Regions from separate parts of the Mesorhizobium sp. M0923 genome, predicted to be linked through region 3. Evidence: predicted binding sites of a transcription regulator. Region 3 holds the regulator's gene; each other region holds the start of a gene.
What was found. Region 3 encodes PhoB, which activates phosphate uptake and scavenging genes when phosphate is short. Its sites were predicted from a motif close to TGTCATNNANCTGTCAT; they were not measured.
Positions count from the first base shown of each region.

Region 1: the regulator PhoB is predicted to act here: its motif matches at 2,893-2,909, upstream of NKH89_RS30255 (PhoX family protein).
Region 2: the regulator PhoB is predicted to act here: its motif matches at 3,227-3,243, upstream of NKH89_RS18435 (RNA degradosome polyphosphate kinase).

Region 1 covers NZ_JAMYNW010000026.1:14,717-21,392, reverse strand. The annotation lists gene NKH89_RS30275 (SulP family inorganic anion transporter) at 1-949, opposite strand, end outside; gene NKH89_RS30270 (helix-turn-helix domain-containing protein) at 1,131-1,400, opposite strand; gene NKH89_RS30265 (phosphatase PAP2 family protein) at 1,719-2,420, opposite strand; gene NKH89_RS30260 (hypothetical protein) at 2,435-2,773, opposite strand; gene NKH89_RS30255 (PhoX family protein) at 2,977-4,968, shown strand; gene NKH89_RS30250 (GNAT family N-acetyltransferase) at 5,072-5,752, opposite strand; gene NKH89_RS30245 (MarR family winged helix-turn-helix transcriptional regulator) at 5,749-6,240, opposite strand; gene NKH89_RS30240 (ABC transporter permease) at 6,378-6,676, opposite strand, start outside.
Region 2 covers NZ_JAMYNW010000010.1:56,348-63,023, reverse strand. The annotation lists gene ppx (exopolyphosphatase) at 1-952, opposite strand, end outside; gene NKH89_RS18435 (RNA degradosome polyphosphate kinase) at 952-3,153, opposite strand; gene NKH89_RS18430 (zinc-finger domain-containing protein) at 3,304-3,549, shown strand; gene NKH89_RS18425 (FAD-dependent monooxygenase) at 3,569-4,774, shown strand; gene NKH89_RS18420 (TIGR02117 family protein) at 4,969-5,640, opposite strand; gene NKH89_RS18415 (metal-sensing transcriptional repressor) at 5,746-6,009, shown strand; gene NKH89_RS18410 (cation diffusion facilitator family transporter) at 6,006-6,676, shown strand, end outside.
Region 3 covers NZ_JAMYNW010000003.1:58,492-65,167, reverse strand. The annotation lists gene pstB (phosphate ABC transporter ATP-binding protein PstB) at 1-190, shown strand, start outside; gene phoU (phosphate signaling complex protein PhoU) at 223-930, shown strand; gene phoB (phosphate regulon transcriptional regulator PhoB) at 947-1,636, shown strand; gene NKH89_RS06285 (ROK family protein) at 1,646-2,890, opposite strand; gene xylF (D-xylose ABC transporter substrate-binding protein) at 3,177-4,217, shown strand; gene NKH89_RS06275 (sugar ABC transporter permease) at 4,360-5,691, shown strand; gene NKH89_RS06270 (ATP-binding cassette domain-containing protein) at 5,706-6,506, shown strand; gene NKH89_RS06265 (CHASE domain-containing protein) at 6,636-6,676, shown strand, end outside.

The sequences.
Region 1 (6,676 bases), on a different contig from region 3:
CGCCGAACAAGGCGGAGGCGATATTGGCGAAGCCCTGCGCCACCAACTCGCAATTGGAGCGATGCCGCCTTCCGGTCATGCCGTCAGCGACGACGGCCGACAGCAGCGATTCGATCGCCCCGAGCAGCGCAAAGGCGATGGCGTCCGGCAGCACGTCGATTATCCTGTCGAGGCTGAGCGGCGGGAAGGCCGGCCATTGCAGGCTGCGCGGGATGCCGCCGAAGCGCGTGCCGATCGTTTCGGCCGGCATGGCGAGCAATGCCACGACGAGTGATGCCAGCCCGATGGCAATCAGCATGGCCGGCCACTTCGGCCGAAACCGCTTCAACAGCGCAATGGTGATGATGGTCAGTGCCGCCACCGCGGTTGCGGCGAGGTTGATCGTTCCGGCCGCCTCGCCGATGGCCATCAGCTTGGGCACCAGCGGCCCCGGTTCCTTGCCGGCGAGCTTCAGCCCGAAGAGTTCGACGATCTGGCCGGAGAAGATGATGACGGCGATGCCGGCGGTGAAGCCGACGGTCACCGGATACGGGATGAACTTGATGTAGGTGCCAAGCCCGAGATAGCCGATGGCAAGCAGGAACAGGCCGGCCATCATCGTCGCCAGCAGCAAGCCGTCGACGCCAACTCGCGCCACCGTCGCAGCCACCAGCACAATGAAGGCGCCGGCCGGGCCGCCGATCTGGAAACGGCTGCCGCCAAGCGCCGAGACCAGGAAGCCGCCAATGATCGAGGTGTAGAGCCCGCGCTCCGGCGTCACGCCTGAAGCAATGGCAATTGCCATCGACAGCGGCAGCGCCACGATGGCGACAGTCAGCCCGGCGATGGCATCCGCCTTGAAGTGCGCGAGCGTATAGCCCTCGCGCAGCACCGTCACCAGCTTCGGCGTGAACAGTTCGGAAAATGTCGGCCGTGCCGGTTGATGCACTGCCCGCCGGGTCTGATCCATCGAGTGCCTTCCCCATGAAACCAAGGAGGCGGCGGGATCGTCGGCAGGACTGTCGGCGGTCGCCGTCGCGACTTGGAGCGGCGTGCGTCCAAATCGACGCACAGGTACGCTCCAACACTTTTGAACCGCGCATTGGACTATCCGAAAATCGATTTCGATTTTCGGCGATGCGGCAGTACCGTCAGCCTTGCGGGTTCTGCGGCGTGACAGGCTTGAGGCGAACGCCCCTGCCGCCACGCTCGCTCGCCTGGTTGTCGCCGATCAGCTCGACCCCGGCCTCTTCAAGGGCCTGGATGACCTTCATCAGCGTATCGACCACGCCCCGGACCACGCCGTCGCTCGCTTCCATGCGCTGAATGGTTGGAAGCGAAACCCCGGCGCGCTCGGCGAGCGTCTTCTGATCGATGCCGGCCAGCGCCCTCGCGGCACGCATCTGCGCGGCAGTGATCATCGGCCATAACCCCCGTCTGAGTCTGCGATATCACGTGTAATACCTTCATTATGATGGTTCAAGCATCATCTTGCATATGTGAAACATGCAGCACTCTTTGCCAGCCGATGCGCTAGCATGCTACAATTTCGGCATCGTTTGGCGGGACATCCATTGCGATCCCGATTTCACAGGCAACGACTCAAAAAGGATGAGCAGGTGAAGATATTCAATGCGTTGGCGACCTCGACAGCCTTGCTGTCGATGGTTTTCCTGCTGGCAGGCTGCGGTCATGGCCTGATCAACAGGCTGATTTGACCGCAAATCGACTGACATGAGTCAGGTGCCGCCGGCCCGCCCGAGCCATCGCTGCAGGAACCGGGCCGCAAGCCAGCACAGCATCGCCCAGGCAAAGCCGGCGCACCAGCCGGCCAATACGTCGGAGGGCCAGTGGACGCCGAGATAGATGCGGCTGATGCCGACCACCACCGTCGTCAGCACCGCCAGACCGAGCACATAGATCTTCGTTGTCCGCCCGGGCAAAAACCGCGCCGCCATGCTGCCCAGCGTCAAATATGTCACCGCCGACAGCATGGCGTGGCCGCTCGGAAACGAAAGTGATGCCACGTCGGCGAGATGCGAGACCAGATCGGGGCGCGGCCGATCTATATCGAACTTGAGCACGCTTGACAGGACCTGGCCGCCCGCTACCGCGATGAACATGAGAAGCGCCGCGCCTGGCCTGCGGATGAGGAGCAGATAGACGATCATTGCTGCCGTGATCAGCACCAACACGCTGGCGCTGCCGAGGCTGGTGATGTCGCGCATCGCTCCTTCCAGCCACGCCGGTCCGATCGGATTGTCGGGTTGGCCGGCCTTGCGGAAGGCAAGCAGGATTTCGGTATCGAAGGCATGCGGCGTAGTGGCCCGCGCCATCTCCATTAGCTCCTCGAACCCCCACAGCCCGCCGGCAATGATCAGCCCGGCCAGCAGAACCGGGAACTCCAGCCAGTTGCGCAGTCTGCTTGCGGTCTTCTTCATCGGCCCGATCGCAGTTACAGCCTTTGCAGATAGGGTCCGAGCGTGATCAGCGCCACAGCTGCGATGGCAAGCATGATGCCGGTCGCCTGCAAGGCATTGACGCGCTCGCCGAAGAAGACCAGCGCCACCACATTCACCGACACCAGCTGGATCACCGCTGACAGGCTGAACGACACCGACATGCCGAATTCACGGATCAGCCTCAGCATGATCAGATTGCCGAGCGAATAGAGCGCCAACGTCAGCACGATCTTGCCAAAGCTCGGCGCCAGTCCCCATTGCTTCGCCGCCGTCGCCGCAAGCAGGAAGATCACTGTCGAAATGCAGAGCTGCCCAAGTCCCCAGAAACTCACTTTTTGCTCCTCCCGATGCGGTCCTTGCGCGCCTGCCGCAGCTCTTGTTTCCGAAGCGCCGGTCGCGGTCAAGCGGGGCTGATGTTGGGCACGAAATCGCAGATGGCAATTAGCCGGCATGTCATCAAACTGTGACCTGCCGGCGATACCGGATTGGCCAGGCAACACGCTCCAGCAATCCATCCAGCCAGAGGCAGGCCCCTATGACCGAACATCGCACCCCTGACGCCCATTTCCGCACCAGCCTGCTCGAGGAAAACGATGGGCCAGGAGCCAATCCCAGCGACAACCGCACCATGGGTGAGATCATCGCCGCGCGGTTCTCGCGCCGCGGCTTCCTCAACGGCTCGCTTGCCGTCTCGGCCATAGCCGCTACCGTCAGCCCGCTGGCGCTGATCACCGCCGACAACGCCCGCGCCGCCGAAGGCTCCGCCTTCGCTTTCGACGAGCTCGAGGCCGGCATCGACGACAAGCATCACGTTGCACCCGGTTATGACGCCGACGTGCTGCTGCGCTGGGGCGATCCGCTGTTCGCCGATTCGCCGGAATTCGATCCGACAAAACAGTCGGCGGAAGCCCAGGCCAGACAATTCGGCTACAACAATGACTATGTCGGTTATATCCCGATCGACGGCTCGGCCGAGCACGGCCTGCTGGTGGTCAACCACGAATACACCAATCCGCACCTGATGTTTCCGGGCCTCGTCACCATCGTCGATGGCAAAGCCAAGCAGGCGCCTCTCAGCAAGGAACAAGTCGACGTCGAGATGGCCGCGCATGGCGGCACCATTGTCGAGATCCGCAAGGAAGCCGGCAAATGGCAGGTCGTTCGCGACGGCAAGCTCAACCGCCGCATCACCTCCAACACCGAGATCGCGCTGTCCGGCCCCGTCGCCGGCCACGACCGCGTCAAGACCAGCGCCGACCCGACCGGCACGAAAGTCGTCGGCACCGTCAACAATTGTGCCGGCGGCGTCACGCCGTGGGGCACCTATGTCATGGCCGAGGAGAACATCCACGGCTATTTCTCGGGCGAGCTGCCGCAAGGCCACAAGGAAGCGGCCAATTACAAGCGGCTCGGCATTCCCGAAGGTGCTTATGAATGGGCAGCGCATTACGACCGTTTCGACATCGGCAAAGAGCCGAACGAGCCGAACCGCTTTGGCTGGATCGTCGAGGTCGACGTCCAGGATCCGACTTCGGTGCCGAAGAAGCGCACCGCAATGGGCCGCTTCAAGCATGAGGGCGCCGAATCGATCGTCGCCAAGGATGGCCGTGTCGTCTTCTACCTCGGCGACGACGAGCGCTTCGACTATGTCTATAAGTTCGTCACCACAGGCAAGTTCAATCCGGACGACCGCGCCGCCAATATGGATTTGCTCGACGACGGCACCTTGCATGTCGCCAAGTTTGCCGACGACGGTTCGGTCGAATGGCTGCCGATCGTCTTCGGCCAAGGGCCGCTGACGGCGGAGAACGGCTTTGCCAGCCAGGCCGACGTGCTGATCGAGACGCGCCGCGCCGCCGACCTGCTCGGCGCCACCAAGATGGACCGCCCTGAAGACATCCAGCCCAATGCCGCCAACGGCAAGGTCTATGTCATGCTGACCAACAATTCGAAGCGCAAGGCCGATCAGGTCGACGCCGCCAACCCGCGTGCCGAAAATGCCTTTGGCCACATCATCGAGATCGTCGAGGACGGTGGCGATTTTGCCGCCACCAAGGGCAAGTGGGAGGTGCTCTTGAAATGCGGTGAGCCCTCGGTTGCGGCAGTCGGCGCCACCTTCTCGACCGCAACCACGGCCAATGGCTGGTTCGGCATGCCGGACAATTGCGCGGTTGATTCGACCGGCCGCCTCTGGGTCGCCACCGACGGTCAGGGTCCGAAGGCCACTGGCCGCACCGACGGTCTGTGGGCGGTCGATACGGAAGGGCCGGCGCGGGCGACCTCAAAACTGTTCTTCCGCGTGCCGATCGGCGCCGAAATGTGTGGTCCCCTGTTTGCGCCGGACGACCAGACCGCTTTCGTTGCCGTCCAGCATCCAGGCGACGGTGGCGAGGACTGGGAGGCTTTCGGCCGTCCGTCCTACTATGAGGATTTGTCGACCCGCTGGCCCGACTTCAAGCCGGACATGCCGGTGCGGCCGGCGGTCGTTGCCATCACCAGGCAAGGTGGTGGCAAGATCGCGGTCTGACACGCAGCAAGGTCTTGCAGTCTCAAGGAAGGATTTCGGCGATACGAAATCCTTCCTTTCCCGATGCGGGATGCATCCATGCTACGCATTATGCGCCGACGAATCATTCGGTGCGCTGAACCACGGCCACATTCATTGTGCTTCGCAACCTGAAGCCAATGGACTCGTAAAGTCTAATGGCCGTGGCGTTGCTGGCATAAGCGTGGAGATAGGGAATTTCGTCGCGCGCCACTATCCGGTTTGCCACGAATATGGACAACAGCTTGCCCAGGCCACCGCCGCGAAATTTCGGATGTGAGCACACTCCGCTGAGTTCGGTATAGCCAGGTTGCTTCATGCGCTCGCCGGCCATTGCTGCAAGTCTGCCCTCGATTTTCACACCCCAAAAATCGCCCAGGCTCAAGGCTTCGAGCGTGAATGGGCCAGGCTTGGTGACCAACGCCAGAGCCAGCATCTCAGCGGCGTCGTCTCGCGTCAGACGTTGCACGCGCCCGTCGGACACGATCTGCAATGGCTGCTCGGCAATCATCTGAACCCCGGCCGCGGTCGAAGTCGCGGAAAGCCCCGTGGGCAGAGCAATGGCTTCCGCTTGAAGCAGGATCACACTCTCGCCCGGGGAGACAAGCTTTTCGAGCGCCCGCAGGCTTTCCGCGTCGTCCGCGCCAGTGGCGGCGAAAGGAACAATCGACGGCCGATATCGCCTGGCGAGGTTGCCACCTTGCGCGAAGGCCTGATGTCGCGTCTGAAGCGCGCTCCAGATCGGGCGGTCAAGCAGGTGTTTCATTGCACGGCATCTCTCGGTTTTGGTGCACGACGGTCGAGAGGAGCCGCGGCGAGGCCGTCCTCGATGGCGGCCAACTGATCGAGAAGCGGCCCCGAAAGATCCGCGCACAGATCCGCGACGGCGTTCTCGATGCGCGGCCAGACCTCGCGCTTTGCGACATCGACCAGCCGCCGGCCGTCCCTGGTGAGGGAGACGATCCTGCGCCGCTGGTCATCGATCGACGGACTGACCTCGAGCAATCCCAACTCGGCGAGAAGCGAGACGCTTCGCGTTACGCCTGGCTGCGCGATGCCAAGGGATTGCGCCAGTTCCCCGACAGGCAGGGGGCCTAGCCTGTCGAGCGCGGCCAGCAGTGGGTACTGGCTCGCCTGAACCGGAACATCCAGCCGGTCGAGAAGGCGCTGCGCCTCCGCTTGCAGTTGCTCGCCTATACGCTTCATCCTGCTGCCCAGGCACAGGAAGCCAAGCGATCGTATGACGTCTTCCATAGGCCAATCCGCCTCGCGATAAATCATAACATGATATATAACAAAACATGAAGGTCAAGGGGCTATCGTTGCAGGGGCTGCACTCAGTGCTGTTTCCGTTGATCGATAAGGCTGCTTTGCTTGGCAAGGCCAATCGATCAGTTGCGCAGCCGGTAGCCGGTTCTGAAGATCCAGGCGACGATCGCTATGCAGACAAGCAGGAAGACCACCGTCATGCCGAGGCTGACGCCGACCGAAACGTCGGATTTGCCGTAGAAGCTCCAGCGGAAGCCGCTAACCAGGTAGACCACCGGGTTGAACAGCGTCACCGTGCGCCAGATGCCGGGCAGCATGTTGATCGAATAGAAGCTGCCGCCGAGGAAGGTCAGCGGTGTGATGATCAGCAGCGGCACCAGCTGCAGTTGCTCGAAGCTTCTTGCCCAGATGCCGATGATGA
Region 2 (6,676 bases), on a different contig from region 3:
CCGAGATCAGCGGATCGGCTTTCTGCTCGGCCTTGTCGAGCAGCGAATAGAGAAAGCCCTCGCGCACGCCCAGCGCCGACACGATGATCTTCGACGGCTGCATCGCCGCCATGATCTCCTGCAGCACGATGGCGCCATAGGGCAGCAGCGACCGGCGGTTCTTGGAGATGCCCTCGATGCCTTTGATCTTGTCGATCTCGGCCTTAGCAACCTGCCGGAGGAAGTTCGCGGCGCTTTCGATGCCGATCTCGTAATGGTGCATGACGCCTAGCGGGTAGTTGGTCATTTCCATGTGTAGCCGGGCGAGATTTCGCCAGGTGCCGCCGACCGTGTAGAACGCCCTGCCCTGCCCGCCCTTCAGCAATTTCGCCCGCGCCAGTTGCTCGCGCGTGATCTTTGCCGCCTGGGTCAGCGAGTTCTTCGCCATGTCCTGCAGGCGCAAGCCGCCCAACGGCAGGGTGATGCCGTCACCGATCGCCTCGCCGTCGATATCGATCAGTTCGAGGCTGCCGCCGCCAAGATCGCCGGCGATGCCGTTGGCCGGGTGGAAACCGGAGATGACGCCGAGCGCCGAATAATGGGCTTCCTCGCGGCCGCTCAGCACCTGGATCTCGGTCTTGAGTACATCCTCGGCGCGGTGGATGAAGTCGGGGCCGTTGACCGCCTCACGGGCGGCGGCGGTCGCCAACACATACATGCGCTCGGCGCCGGCCTGGTCGGAGAGCGCGCGGAAACGGCGGAACTCTTCCATCGAGCGCGTCACCGCCTCGGGATCGAGCTTTCCGGTCGAAACGATGCCGCGGCCGAGGCCGGCGAGCATCTTTTCGTTGAACAGCAAGGTCGGCGAGCGCGCCAGCCCTTCATAGATGACAAGACGGATCGAGTTCGACCCGATATCGATGATGGACAGCGGTCGGCGGTCCTGAAGCCGGCCCTGGGACGCTGAAATCATCAGCCCGTCGCTGCGTTCTGTTTCTTGCGGCGCTTGAACTGCGCGATGCGCTTGGGCGCATGCGACTTCAACGCATCGCCCCGTCCGGACAGGCTCGGATTGGTCATGAAATATTCCTGCGCGTTGAACGGTTCCTCGCCCTCCTCCAGCACAACGCGCCGGGAGGTTCCGTCAGCCAATACGTCGAAACTTTGCTGGTTGTCCATGATGTTGCCGAGCATGATCTGGCCGAGCACCTGTTCATGCACAGTTGGATTGGTGATCGGCACCATGGTCTCGACCCGGCGGTCGAGATTGCGCGGCATCAAATCGGCCGAGGAGATGTAGACGATCGCCCCGTCCGAGGGCAGGCCGTGGCCGTTGCCGAAGCAATAGATGCGGCTGTGCTCGAGGAAGCGGCCGACGATCGACTTCACCCTTATGTTCTCCGACAGGCCCGGCACCTGCGGTCTCAGGCAGCAGATGCCGCGCACGACGAGATCGATCTCGACGCCGGCGCGGCTGGCATCGTAGAGCGCATCGATGATGATCGGATCGACCAGCGCATTCATCTTCATCCAGATGCGAGCCGGCCTGCCATCCAGCGCGTGGCCGATCTCGTCCGAAATATGCTTGAGGATGCGGTTGCGCAGCGTGAACGGCGATATGGCCAGCCGCATCTGCTCGGCCGGCTCGGCATAGCCGGTGATGAAATTGAACAATTGCGCGACATCGCGCGCGATCGTCGGATCGGTGGTGAAGAAGGACAGGTCGGTGTAGATGCGCGCGGTGACCGGGTGGTAATTGCCGGTGCCGAGATGCACGTAATTGCGTAGCCTGCCATCCTCGCGCCGCACCACCAGCGACATTTTCGCGTGGGTCTTCAGCTCGAGAAAGCCGAAGACGACCTGGACTCCGGCGCGCTCGAGGTCGCGCGCCCAGCGGATGTTGGCCTCCTCGTCGAAGCGCGCCTTGAGCTCGACCAGCGCCGTCACCGACTTGCCGGCCTCGGCGGCGTCGACCAAAGCCCGCACGATCGGGCTGTCGTTGGAGGTGCGGTAGAGCGTCTGCTTGATCGCCACCACTTCCTGATCGGCCATCGCCTGGCGCAGGAACTGCACCACCACGTCGAAGGATTCGTAGGGGTGGTGGACGATGATGTCCTTCTCGCGGATGGCGGCAAAGCAATCGCCACCATGCTCGCGGATGCGCTCCGGGAAGCGCGGATTGTAGGGCGTGAACTTCAGATCGTCGCGAGCGACGGCGACGATCTCCGAGATCTGGCTAAGCGCCAGCGGCCCGGTAAGCACGCTGATGCGGCTGGCCGAGACGCCAAGCTCGCCGGCGACGAAGTCGCGCAATTCGGACGGCATCAGCCTGTCGAACTCGATCCGGATGACCGAGCCGCGGCGGCGACGCTTCAGCGCCGTCTCGAACAGCCGCACCAGATCTTCGGATTCTTCCTCGACCTCGATATCGCTGTCGCGGATGATGCGGAACGTGCCGGAGCCCTTGACCTCGTAGCCGGGGAACAGCTTGCCGATGTAGAGACTGACCGCCTCTTCGAGCGGAACGAAGCGGACGTGATGCTTGCGATCCGGCAAGCGGATGAAGCGCCTCAGCGCTACCGGCAGGCGCAAAAGCGCGCTCATTTCCTCGCCGTTCTTGCGGTGGCGCAATTGCAGCGCCATCGAGAAACCGAGATTGGGAATGAACGGAAACGGATGCGCTGGGTCGATCGACAGCGGCGTCAGGACCGGAAACACCTGCTCCTGGAAATGGTCCTCGAGCCAGGTCTTCTCGTCCTTGGTCAGCGCATCGCGGGTGATGCTCTCGATGCCTTCCTTGTTGAGCTGCAGCATCAGCGCCGAAAGGCTGTTCTGCTGGTCCTCCTGCAGGCGCTCGACCTCGCGCAACAGCTGTTCGAGCTGCTGCTCGGGGGTGCGCCCGTCCGGGCTCTTCAGCACGATGCCCTCGCGCACCTGGCCGGCAAGACCGGCGACGCGGACCATGAAGAACTCGTCGAGATTGGCCGCCGATATCGACAGGAAGCGAACGCGCTCGAGCAGCGGATGATTGGCGTTCAGCGATTCCTCGAGCACGCGCCGATTGAATTGCAGCCAGGAAAACTCGCGGTTGACGAAGCGGTCAGGATTGCCGCCTTCGCGGCTCGCAGCCTCGATGGTGATGAATTCGTTCTGGACCGGCTTCAGTTCGTTCATAGTTCCTGCTCTTCTCACACCCGTCCGCGGATTACGGTGTTAACCGGCTTAACTTATCCTCTGACAGGCTTTTGCGACAGTTTCATTTCATCGATCTTGCAAAGAGACGGGTTATGATCCAGATGCAATCGACAAGATCAGGAGACGACGATGGCAGGCGGTTCCATTCCCCATTTCCAGAACGATGCGGGCTATCCGGCAATCGACATCGGCGTCAAGGAATTCATGTGCACCGGCGCCAATCCGCCTTTCGACCATCCGCATGTATTTCTCGACATGGGCGACGACAATGAAAAGGTCTGCCCCTACTGCTCGACGCTCTATCGCTATTCGCCGAAGCTGAAGGCATTGGAAACGGTGCCGCCGGGCTGCCTTTATATCGACCAGGCCGCCTGATTCTCCTGCGACAAGCCTGATGCAGGAAACGCAGTCCCGGCAGGTCGTCATCGCCGGGGCGGGCGTTGCCGGGCTGACCGCGGCACTGGCCTTCGCCGAGCGCGGCTATCGGATAAAACTGTTCGAACAGGCGCAGCACCTCGAGGCTGCCGGCGCCGGCATCCAGTTGTCGCCCAACGCGACACGCATTCTTCGACAACTCGGCGTACTCGATCGGCTGCTGCCGACGGCGGTGCGGCCGGAGGCGGTTGTGCTCAAGGATGCCGCCACGCTGGGCGAGCTGGCGCGCGTACCGCTTGGCCCGGCCGCCGAAACGCGCTGGGGGGCACCCTATCTCGTCGCCCACCGCGCCGATCTGCAGTCAGCGCTGATGCAGCGGGTTTCGGAGCAGCCCGGGATCGAACTGGTCGCTGGCGCGCGGGTGACCGACATCGCAGCCGGACCGAAAGCTGTTGCCGTCACTGCATCGGCTGATGGCGAAACGGTCGAGGCTGGCTGTCTGCTGATCGGCGCGGATGGCGTCTGGTCGTCGGTGCGAGAACAACTGGCCCGCAAAGCGGCCGAATTCGGTAGTAGCCGGTTTTCAGGTGAGCTGGCGTGGCGCGCCACCGTCGGTGCCGACAGCCCTGCTGGCCAAGCCTTTGCAGCGATCGGTGCGCCCGATTGCGTTACCGCATTCCTCTATCCCGGCTTCCATATGGTCGCCTATCCGGTCAGCCGTGGCACTGCCTTCAACCTCGCCGCCTTCACCAGGGGCGAGCGCATCGCCGAGGGCTGGTCGGGGCATGCCAACCCCGCCATCCTCGTCAGCGCCATGCGCGGTACCGCGCCGGCGCTGGTCCGTCTGGCGAGCGAGGCGGCGCCGTGGACGGCATGGCCGATCCACACCGTCGAGCAGCGGCGGTGGACGACACCGGAAGGCGTCGCGCTGATCGGCGATGCGGCGCATGCGATGACGCCCTTTGCCGCACAGGGCGCGGCGATGGCGATCGAGGACGCGGCGACGCTTGCCGGCTTCGTTGCCACCTCGCCTGCCGATCTCAGCGGCGCGCTTGCCGCTTGGGAACAGGCGCGGCGGCCGCGCGTCGCCCAGGTCGCCCGCCGCGGCGCGGTCAACCGCCTCGCCTGGCACGCGGCCGGGCCGGTGGCGATGGCCCGCAACCTGTTCCTGGCGATGCGCTCACCCGAAAAGCTCGCCGCCGATCTTGATTGGCTTTATGGCTAGCGGGCGCGCGAGTCTGGGGATCGGCGATAAAAAGCTCGATAGGCCGGCGGGACAGCGCCCCCCTCTGTCCTGCCGGACATCTCCCCCACAAGGAGGGAGATTGGCAGTTTCGGCGCCTTGCTAGGTCCTGCAACGTTAGAGATTGGCGAAAGGAGGGCTCGAAGGATCGCGGCGTTGATCAGCCGGAACCCTCTTCAATTGTGAAGCCGCATCGACAGGCCGAGCGAGGCTGGCAGCGGGTTCCACCAGCCGGTGCGCAGCCCGGCCGTGCGCAGTGCCGCCGCCGTCCAGGTGTTGCAGCCGATCAGCGCGTTGAAATGGCCATTGGCTTCGAAGAAACGATCGAAGCGGGAATAGGCCGCATTCTCGATCGGAATGGCCCCGTTCGGCCCCCGCTGGAAGCTTGCTGCAATGAAATCGAGCAGCGCCGCAAAGCGTTCCTCACTTACGTCGAAGCCGGCGACGTCGGGATGCGGCTCGGCGATTTCGCCTGAAATGTCGACATGCATCACCGAAGCATCGACGGTCAGCGCCTTCATCACCGGCACTGCCTTCAGTTCCGACCAGGTCGGCGTCTCGAGATAGAAGGCGCGGCCTCCCCAGCCGAAGACGATGTAGCGGACCTCCGCCATGTCGGCCGGAATGCCGGCATCGACCAGGAAGTGGAAGCGCCGGCGCACGTCGTCGTCGACCGGGATGGCGATGTCGGTGTGGATCGGGTTTTTCAGCACCAGGATGCGGTGGCTTGCGCCGATCGGATCGGCAGCGGCCGCCGGCCAGAGCGGGCGCGGCAGCAGCGTGCCCAGCGCCACCGCAAGGACTGCTGTAACGACCAGCAGGCCAAGAAAACGGGCAAGCTTCTTCATGGGGAAGGCATAGACCAAGCAATGTTCAAGGTGAAGCCTCTCCGGAAATTGCACAGCTGACTTAGAGCTTGACCCGTATCCTCCCCGGGAGGATATGCTGGAGGCATGTCAGATCACCTCCACGCCTCACATCCTTCCATCGTAAAGCGCCTGAAGCGCGCGCAAGGCCACCTTGCGGCGGTGCTGGCCATGATCGAGGCGCATCGCCCTTGCGTTGATCTGGCGCAGCAGCTTCATGCCGTCGAAAGGGCCATCAGCAGCGCCAAGCGCGAGCTGATCAACGATCACATCGAGCATTGCCTCACGGACAGCGTGGAAACCGGCGGCAACTCGCTGGCGGAACTCAAGCAGCTGGCGAAGTATCTATGAATGCCATCGTAGCCCGCATTCTGGACTGGCTCGGGTTCGGCTCGCACGCCGCACATCATCACGGCGATCACGGTTCGCACGGTCACACCCACGGCGTCATCGATGCGACAATTGCTACCACCGACCGGGGCATCTGGGCAATCAAATGGTCGTTCGTAATCCTGGCCATCACCGCGGCGTTGCAGATGGTCGTGGTTGTGCTGTCGGGGAGCGTGGCATTGCTGGCCGACACGATCCATAACATCGGCGATGCGACAACGGCGATCCCGCTATGGATTGCGTTCGTGCTGGCGCGGCGCAAGCCGTCGCGGACCTTTACCTATGGCTTGGGCCGGGTCGAGGATCTGGCCGGCATCATCATCGTGCTCATCATCCTGTTCAGCGCTGTTGTCGCCGCCTACCAAGCCATCGACAGGCTGATCAATCCACAAGTAGTGACACACCTCGGCTGGCTGACGGCGGCGGGCATTGTCGGCTTCCTCGGCAACGGGGCGGTTGCCGTGTTCCGTATCCGCGTCGGCCGCGAAATCAACAGCGCGGCACTCATTGCCGACGGCTACCACGCCCGCACCGACGGACTTACCAGCCTTGCCGTGGTCATCGGAGCCATCGGCGTCTGGCTCGGCTTTTCCTTGGCCGACCCGATCGTCGGCCTGCTGATCACGAT
Region 3 (6,676 bases):
GATCGACGAATTGCAAGCCGACTACACGATCGTCATCGTCACCCACAACATGCAGCAGGCGGCGCGCGTATCGCGCCAGACCGCCTTCATGTATCTGGGTGAACTGGTAGAGTTCGACCGGACCGAGAAGATCTTCACGTCGCCCCGCGAGAAGCGCACGCAGGATTACATCACCGGCCGCTTCGGCTGAGCCGTTCCGATCACGCATATGAGGACAGGACCATGGGCGAACACACAGTCGCTTCTTTCGACGAGGATCTCGAGCAGATCAGCAAGCTGATCCGCGACATGGCCGACCTCGCCGGTTCGATGGTCGGCGGGGCGACCAAGGCCCTGTTGAATTCTGACAACGTGCTGGCGCAACGCGTCGTTTCCGACGATGCCATCATGGATGCGCGTCAACGCGAACTGGACGACCGCGCCATCACCCTGATCGCCAAGCGCCAGCCGATGGCCCACGATCTGCGCCATGTCGTCGGGGCGATCCGCATGGCCGGCGATCTCGAACGCATCGGCGACCTTGCCAAGAATATCGCCAAGCGTGTGAGTGCGGTCGGCCTTAGCGTCACACCGCGCGACCTATCGCATTCCATCGATGCGATGGCGCAGCTGGTGCTCATCCAGGTGCAGGGCGTCATCGAGGAGTATGCTGCAGGCGATGCGGCCGCGTTGGCCAAGCTACGCGCCGCCGACGAGCGCATCGACGTCAAATATACGTCGGTGTTCCGCGAACTGTTGACCTACATGATGGAAGACCCGCGCAACATCACCGCTTGCACGCATCTGCTGTTCTGCGCCAAGAATCTGGAGCGGATCGGCGACCATGTCACCAACATCGCCGAAAATGCGTATTATGTGCTGACCGGCGAGCAATTGCCGGTCAATCGTCCGAAGCAAGACGAAACGACAATGTCCGCACCGGCGACATGATGGGGGTGCCCAGCCGATGATCGCACCACGCATAATGGTGGTGGAGGACGAGGAGCCGTTGGGTGTGCTGCTCCGCTACAATCTCGAATCCGAAGGCTACCAGGTCGAGGTGGTGACACGCGGCGACGAAGCCGAGATCCGTTTGCAGGAGAATGTGCCCGATCTTCTGGTGCTCGACTGGATGATACCAGCGGTTTCCGGCATCGAGCTCTGCCGCCGGTTGCGGGTGCGCCCCGAAACCGAACGGCTGCCGATCATCATGCTGACCGCGCGCGGCGAGGAGAGCGACCGGGTACGCGGTCTTTCGACCGGCGCCGACGACTATCTGGTCAAACCGTTTTCGACACCGGAATTCATGGCCAGGGTCAAGGCGCTGCTGCGCCGCGCCAAGCCGGAAGTGCTGTCCAGCGTGCTGAAGGTCGGCGACATCGTGCTCGATCGCGAATCGCACAGGGTGTATCGCAAGAAGACCGAGATCCGGCTCGGGCCGACCGAATTCCGGTTGCTCGAATTCATGATGCGGCATCCGGGCCGCGTCTTCTCGCGCAGCCAGTTACTCGATAATGTCTGGGGCGAGACGATCTATATCGACGAACGCACCGTCGACGTGCATGTCGGGCGGCTGCGCAAAGCCGTCAACAACGGCCGCATGCCTGATGTCATCCGCACCATCCGCGGTGCCGGCTACGCGATCAGGGAAGATTGACCCGCCCAGTCAGGCTACGTTCTTTCTGACGCCGGGCCTCATTTGCGCGCCCGGCGCGAAAATCTGCTGGTCGACGAAGCTTAACGCCCGCATTGCACAGCCTTCGCGGATCAGCGGCAATTCGTTCGGCTCGGTATCGAAGGAGATCGAGCCCGAATGCTGGCCGCCGGCGGTCTGGGCGATGGCCTTCCGCAAGGCCGGCTCGATCAGATCAAAGGCGGCGGCACTGGCGCCGACCATTGCGACCGGTGCCGGATCGATCAGCGCGAACAGCGAGCCGAGACCGAAACCCAGCGCTTCGCCGGCCTTGCGGTAGGCTTCGCGTTCCGGCCCGTCCTTCTCGCGCGCCCGAACCGCCAGCGCGCGCATGTCGGCGTCGCTGACGTCGGCGACCGGTTGGCTGTCTTCGCTCATCTGCGTGGCGTTGCGCCAGATGGCGTAATTGCCGGCATAGGCCTCGATGCAGCCGCGCCGCCCGCAACGGCAGAGCGCGCCGCCCGGACGATGGATCATGTGGCCAAACTCGCCGCCCGAGGAATGCGTGCCGGTGAACAGCTCGCCCTTCAACACCAGCCCCATGCCGATGCCGTGCGAAAGCAGGATGGCGATGAAGTCGTCGCGATAGCGATCCGGATCGCGCCAGCGCAAAGCCACCGCCATCATATTGCAGTCGTTCTCCACCGTGGCCGGGATGCCGAATTCATCTTCCAGCATGTCGGCAAAGGCGATGTCCGTCTGGGGCGTGATCGGCGACCACAGCATGGCGCGTGCAGGGGAGTCGGTAATTCCCTGAATCGCCAGGGCGATGCGGGCGACACTGCGGACGTCAAGATCTGGATCGTCCAGCCGGCGCCGGACGATGGCCATGCATTCGCGGATCAGTTCGTCGCGCGGCATGGTCAGCGTGTCCAGCCGGCGCTGTTCCTCGGCGACCACCTGCCCCGCATAGTCGATGATGGCGGCCGACAGGAAATTCAGCGACAACACCACGGTCAGCACCGCCGCCGCTTCCGGATTGAGGGCGAGGCCGACCTGCGGACGACCGCGTTTCAACGAAACGGGTTCGCTTGCCTTGCTCTCGGCGAGGATGCCTTCCCGTATCAGGTCGGAGGAGATCGCCGATATGGTCGAGTGGCTGAGGCCGGTGGTTGCGGCGATCTCCGTACGCGATGGCTGGCCGGCCCGGCGCACGGCCGAGATCACCATCGCCCGGTTGCGCCGGCGCAAATCGTCATGGCGGATTCCGACCGACATCGTTTTGCTTTCCTCCCGGTTTGCCGCGGCCGCTCATGAACCGGAAGCCGTCGGTAATGCCGACAAATAATGTCGGATGAGGCAAATAGTGTCAGATGCAGGTGGCGCTGTCATCGTTTATTCCGAAGCTCGAAAAAAGTCGCAGCAACATCAAAATCCATCAGAATCGATGTTGACAGCAGCGGGAGATCGGGCCAGTATTTTTTCGAGGCTCGAAAAAATTAGCGCCTCTAAGCTGGCCTTTGGGGCCAATTGGTCACGCCGTACGCGGCGCAGGGAGGATATGATGAAGAAATTCACGACCGCCATTCTGGCGGGTGTCGCCATGACGCTGGCGCTTGCGTCGGTGGCGCAGGCTAAAGACAAGGTCATCGGCGTTTCCTGGTCGAACTTCCAGGAAGAGCGCTGGAAGACCGACGAAGCCGCAATGAAGGCGGCCATCGAGGCTGCCGGCGACAAGTATATCTCCGCCGACGCACAGTCCAATCCGGGCAAGCAGCTCACCGACGTCGAGAGCCTGATCTCGCAGGGCGCCAACGCACTGATCATCCTGGCGCAGGACGCCTCGGCGATAGGGCCGGCCGTGCAAAAGGCGCTGGACGAAGGTATTCCGGTTGTCGGCTACGACCGGCTGATCGAGAACAAGGACGTCTTTTACCTGACCTTCGACAACAAGGAAGTCGGCCGCATGCAGGCCCGCGACGTGTTCAAGGTGAAGCCGGAAGGCAACTATGTCTTCATCAAGGGCTCGGGCGCCGATCCGAATGCCGATTTCCTTTTTGCCGGTTCGATGGAAGTGCTGAAGGACGCCATCGACAGCGGCAAGATCAAGAATGTCGGCGAGGCCTATACCGACGGCTGGCTGCCGGCCAACGCCCAGAAGAACATGGAACAGTTCCTGACCGCGAACGACAACAAGGTCGATGCGGTGGTCGCCGCTAACGACGGCACTGCCGGCGGCGTCGTCGCCGCACTGACGGCGCAAGGGTTGGCTGGATCGGTTCCGGTCTCGGGCCAGGACGGCGACCACGCCGCGCTGAACCGCATCGCGCTCGGCACACAGACGGTCTCGGTGTGGAAGGACGCGCGCGAGCTCGGCAAGAACGCCGCCGAGATCGCCTCGCAATTGGCCGACGGCAAGCAGATGACCGACATTGCCGGCGTGAAGGATTTCACCACGCCCGGCGGCAACACCGTAAAGTCCCTGTTCCTGACCCCGGTCGCCATCACCAAGGACAACCTCAACGTCGTCATCGACGCCGGCTGGATCAAGAAAGAAGAGGTCTGCGCGGGCGTGGCGGCGGGCGCTGTTCCGGTCTGCAACTGATCCGAGTTTCCGAGAAGTCCGAACGCCGCGGCCGCTTGCCGCGGCGTTTTTTCAAGAAAGAATTGTTTTTCCGCTTCCGGCGGATAACTTCTAGGCTGCTTCCGGCATCCGCGGCAGACGGCAACCCGGCGGGAGAAACATCATGACCGACACGACTTCCAACACGCCGGTCGACAGCTCGACGGCAGACCGGGCGCGGGAATCGGAGGCCGGCGTCGTTGCCCGATTTCTCAAGGCAACCGAACTCGACACGCGCATGCTCGGCATGGTCGGCGCGCTGCTGGTCATCTGGGTCGGGATCCACATACTGTCGGGCGGGCTCTTCCTGACGCCGCGCAATCTCTGGAACCTTTCGGTGCAGACCTCGTCGGTGGCGATCATGGCGACCGGCATGGTGCTGGTCATCGTGATGCGTAACATCGATCTTTCCGTCGGCTCCGTGGAAGGCGTGATCGGCATGGTGATGGGCGTGGCGCAGGCCGAATTCCTCGTCCGCATCATGGGATTTCAGCTTGGCAGCCCCTGGCTGTGGGTCATCGCACTGGCCGCCGGCCTGGTGCTCGGCCTGGCTATCGGAGCGTTTCAGGGTTTCATCATCGCCTATCTCCAGGTTCCTGCCTTTATCGTGACGCTCGGCGGATTGCTGGTCTGGCGCGGCATGGCATGGCTGATCACCAGCGGGCGCACCGTTGCGCCGCTGGACAGGACCTTCCAGCTGATGGGCGGCGGACCACGGGGCTCGATCGGCGCCACCTGGAGCTGGATCGTCGGTGTCCTCGCCTGCGCGGCCGTTGCCTTCATGCTCTTCAACGGCCGCTCGCAGCGCAAGCGCTTCAACTTTCCGCTGCGCCCTGTCTGGGCGGAAAGCTTGCTCGGCGTGATAGCCTGCGCCGCCATCCTCGGCGCCGTGTGGATCGCCAATTCCTATCCTTGGCCGGTCGGCATCGTACGCCAATATGCCCAGCAGAACGGCATCACCGTTCCCGAGGGCGGGTTGTTCATCGCCCACGGCATCGCCATACCTGTGCTGATGGCCGTGGCCGCGGGCATCGTCATGACCTTCATCACCAGACGCACCCGTTTCGGCCGCTATGTCTTTGCCATAGGCGGCAATCCGGAAGCGGCCGAACTCGCCGGCATCAACACACGCTGGGTCACCATGAAGGTGTTCATGATCATGGGCGTGCTGGCCGCGATCAGTGCGGCGATCGCATCGGCGCGCCTCAACGCGTCGACTAATGCGCTGGGGACCCTGGACGAGCTGCTGGTCATCGCGGCGGCCGTGATCGGCGGCACGTCGCTCGCCGGCGGCTCCGGCACGGTGCTCGGCGCCATGCTCGGCGCGCTTTTGATGCAGTCGCTGCAATCCGGCATGGTGCTGCTCGGCATCGATTCGCCGCTGCAGAGCATCGTTGTCGGCGCCGTGCTGGTGGTCGCGGTGTGGCTCGATACCGTCTATCGCAAACGGGTCTAGTGAGGAGAACGAGCATGGCAGACAGGACCGCTCCCACGGGCACGCCGCTGATCGACATGCGCAACATCTCGATCGCCTTCGGCGGCATTCGCGCCGTCGACGATGCCTCGGTCGATCTTTTTCCGGGCGAGGTGATGGCTTTGCTCGGCCATAACGGTGCCGGCAAATCGACGTTGATAAAAATCCTGTCCGGCGCCTACAAGCGCGATGCGGGCCAGATTTTCGTCAACGGCGAGGAGGCTTCGATCTCCAATCCCCGCGACGCCAAGAAGTACGGTATCGAGACGATCTACCAGACGCTGGCGCTGGCCGATAATGTCGACGCGGCTGCCAACCTGTTTCTCGGCCGTGAGCTGATGACCGGCTGGGGTACGCTCGACGACGTCGCCATGGAGGCTGAGGCGCGCAAGGTGATGGGCAGGCTCAATCCGCGCTTCCAACGCTTCAAGGAGCCGGTGGTAAAGCTTTCGGGCGGCCAGCGGCAGTCGGTTGCGATCGCCCGCGCCATCCTGTTCAACGCCCGCATCCTGATCATGGACGAGCCGACAGCGGCACTCGGGCCGCAGGAGACGGCACAGGTCGGCGAACTGGTCAGGCAGCTCAAGGCCGACGGCATCGGCATCTTCCTGATCAGCCATGACATCCATGACGTGTTCGAGCTTGCCGACCGCGTCTGCGTCATGAAGAACGGTCGGGTTGTCGGCACGGCGCGCACGACCGATGTCACCCAGGACGAGGTGCTCGGCATGATCATCCTCGGCAAGTGCCCGCCCGGCGCCATCCCAGGGCCGGGCGCCCTGAAGATCGCGGCCTGAACGAGAATTAGCCGGCTAATCACAAGTCGCCAAAATGTGCCAGCAGTCACCATGCTTTGGCCTCCCCATTGTGTTGGCGTCGGGAGTTGCCCATAAAGATGCCGAACCGTCCACGGGACGTATCGGCAATTGAAGAAACTCTTTCCGACCGTAGCTTTCATCGCCGTCGC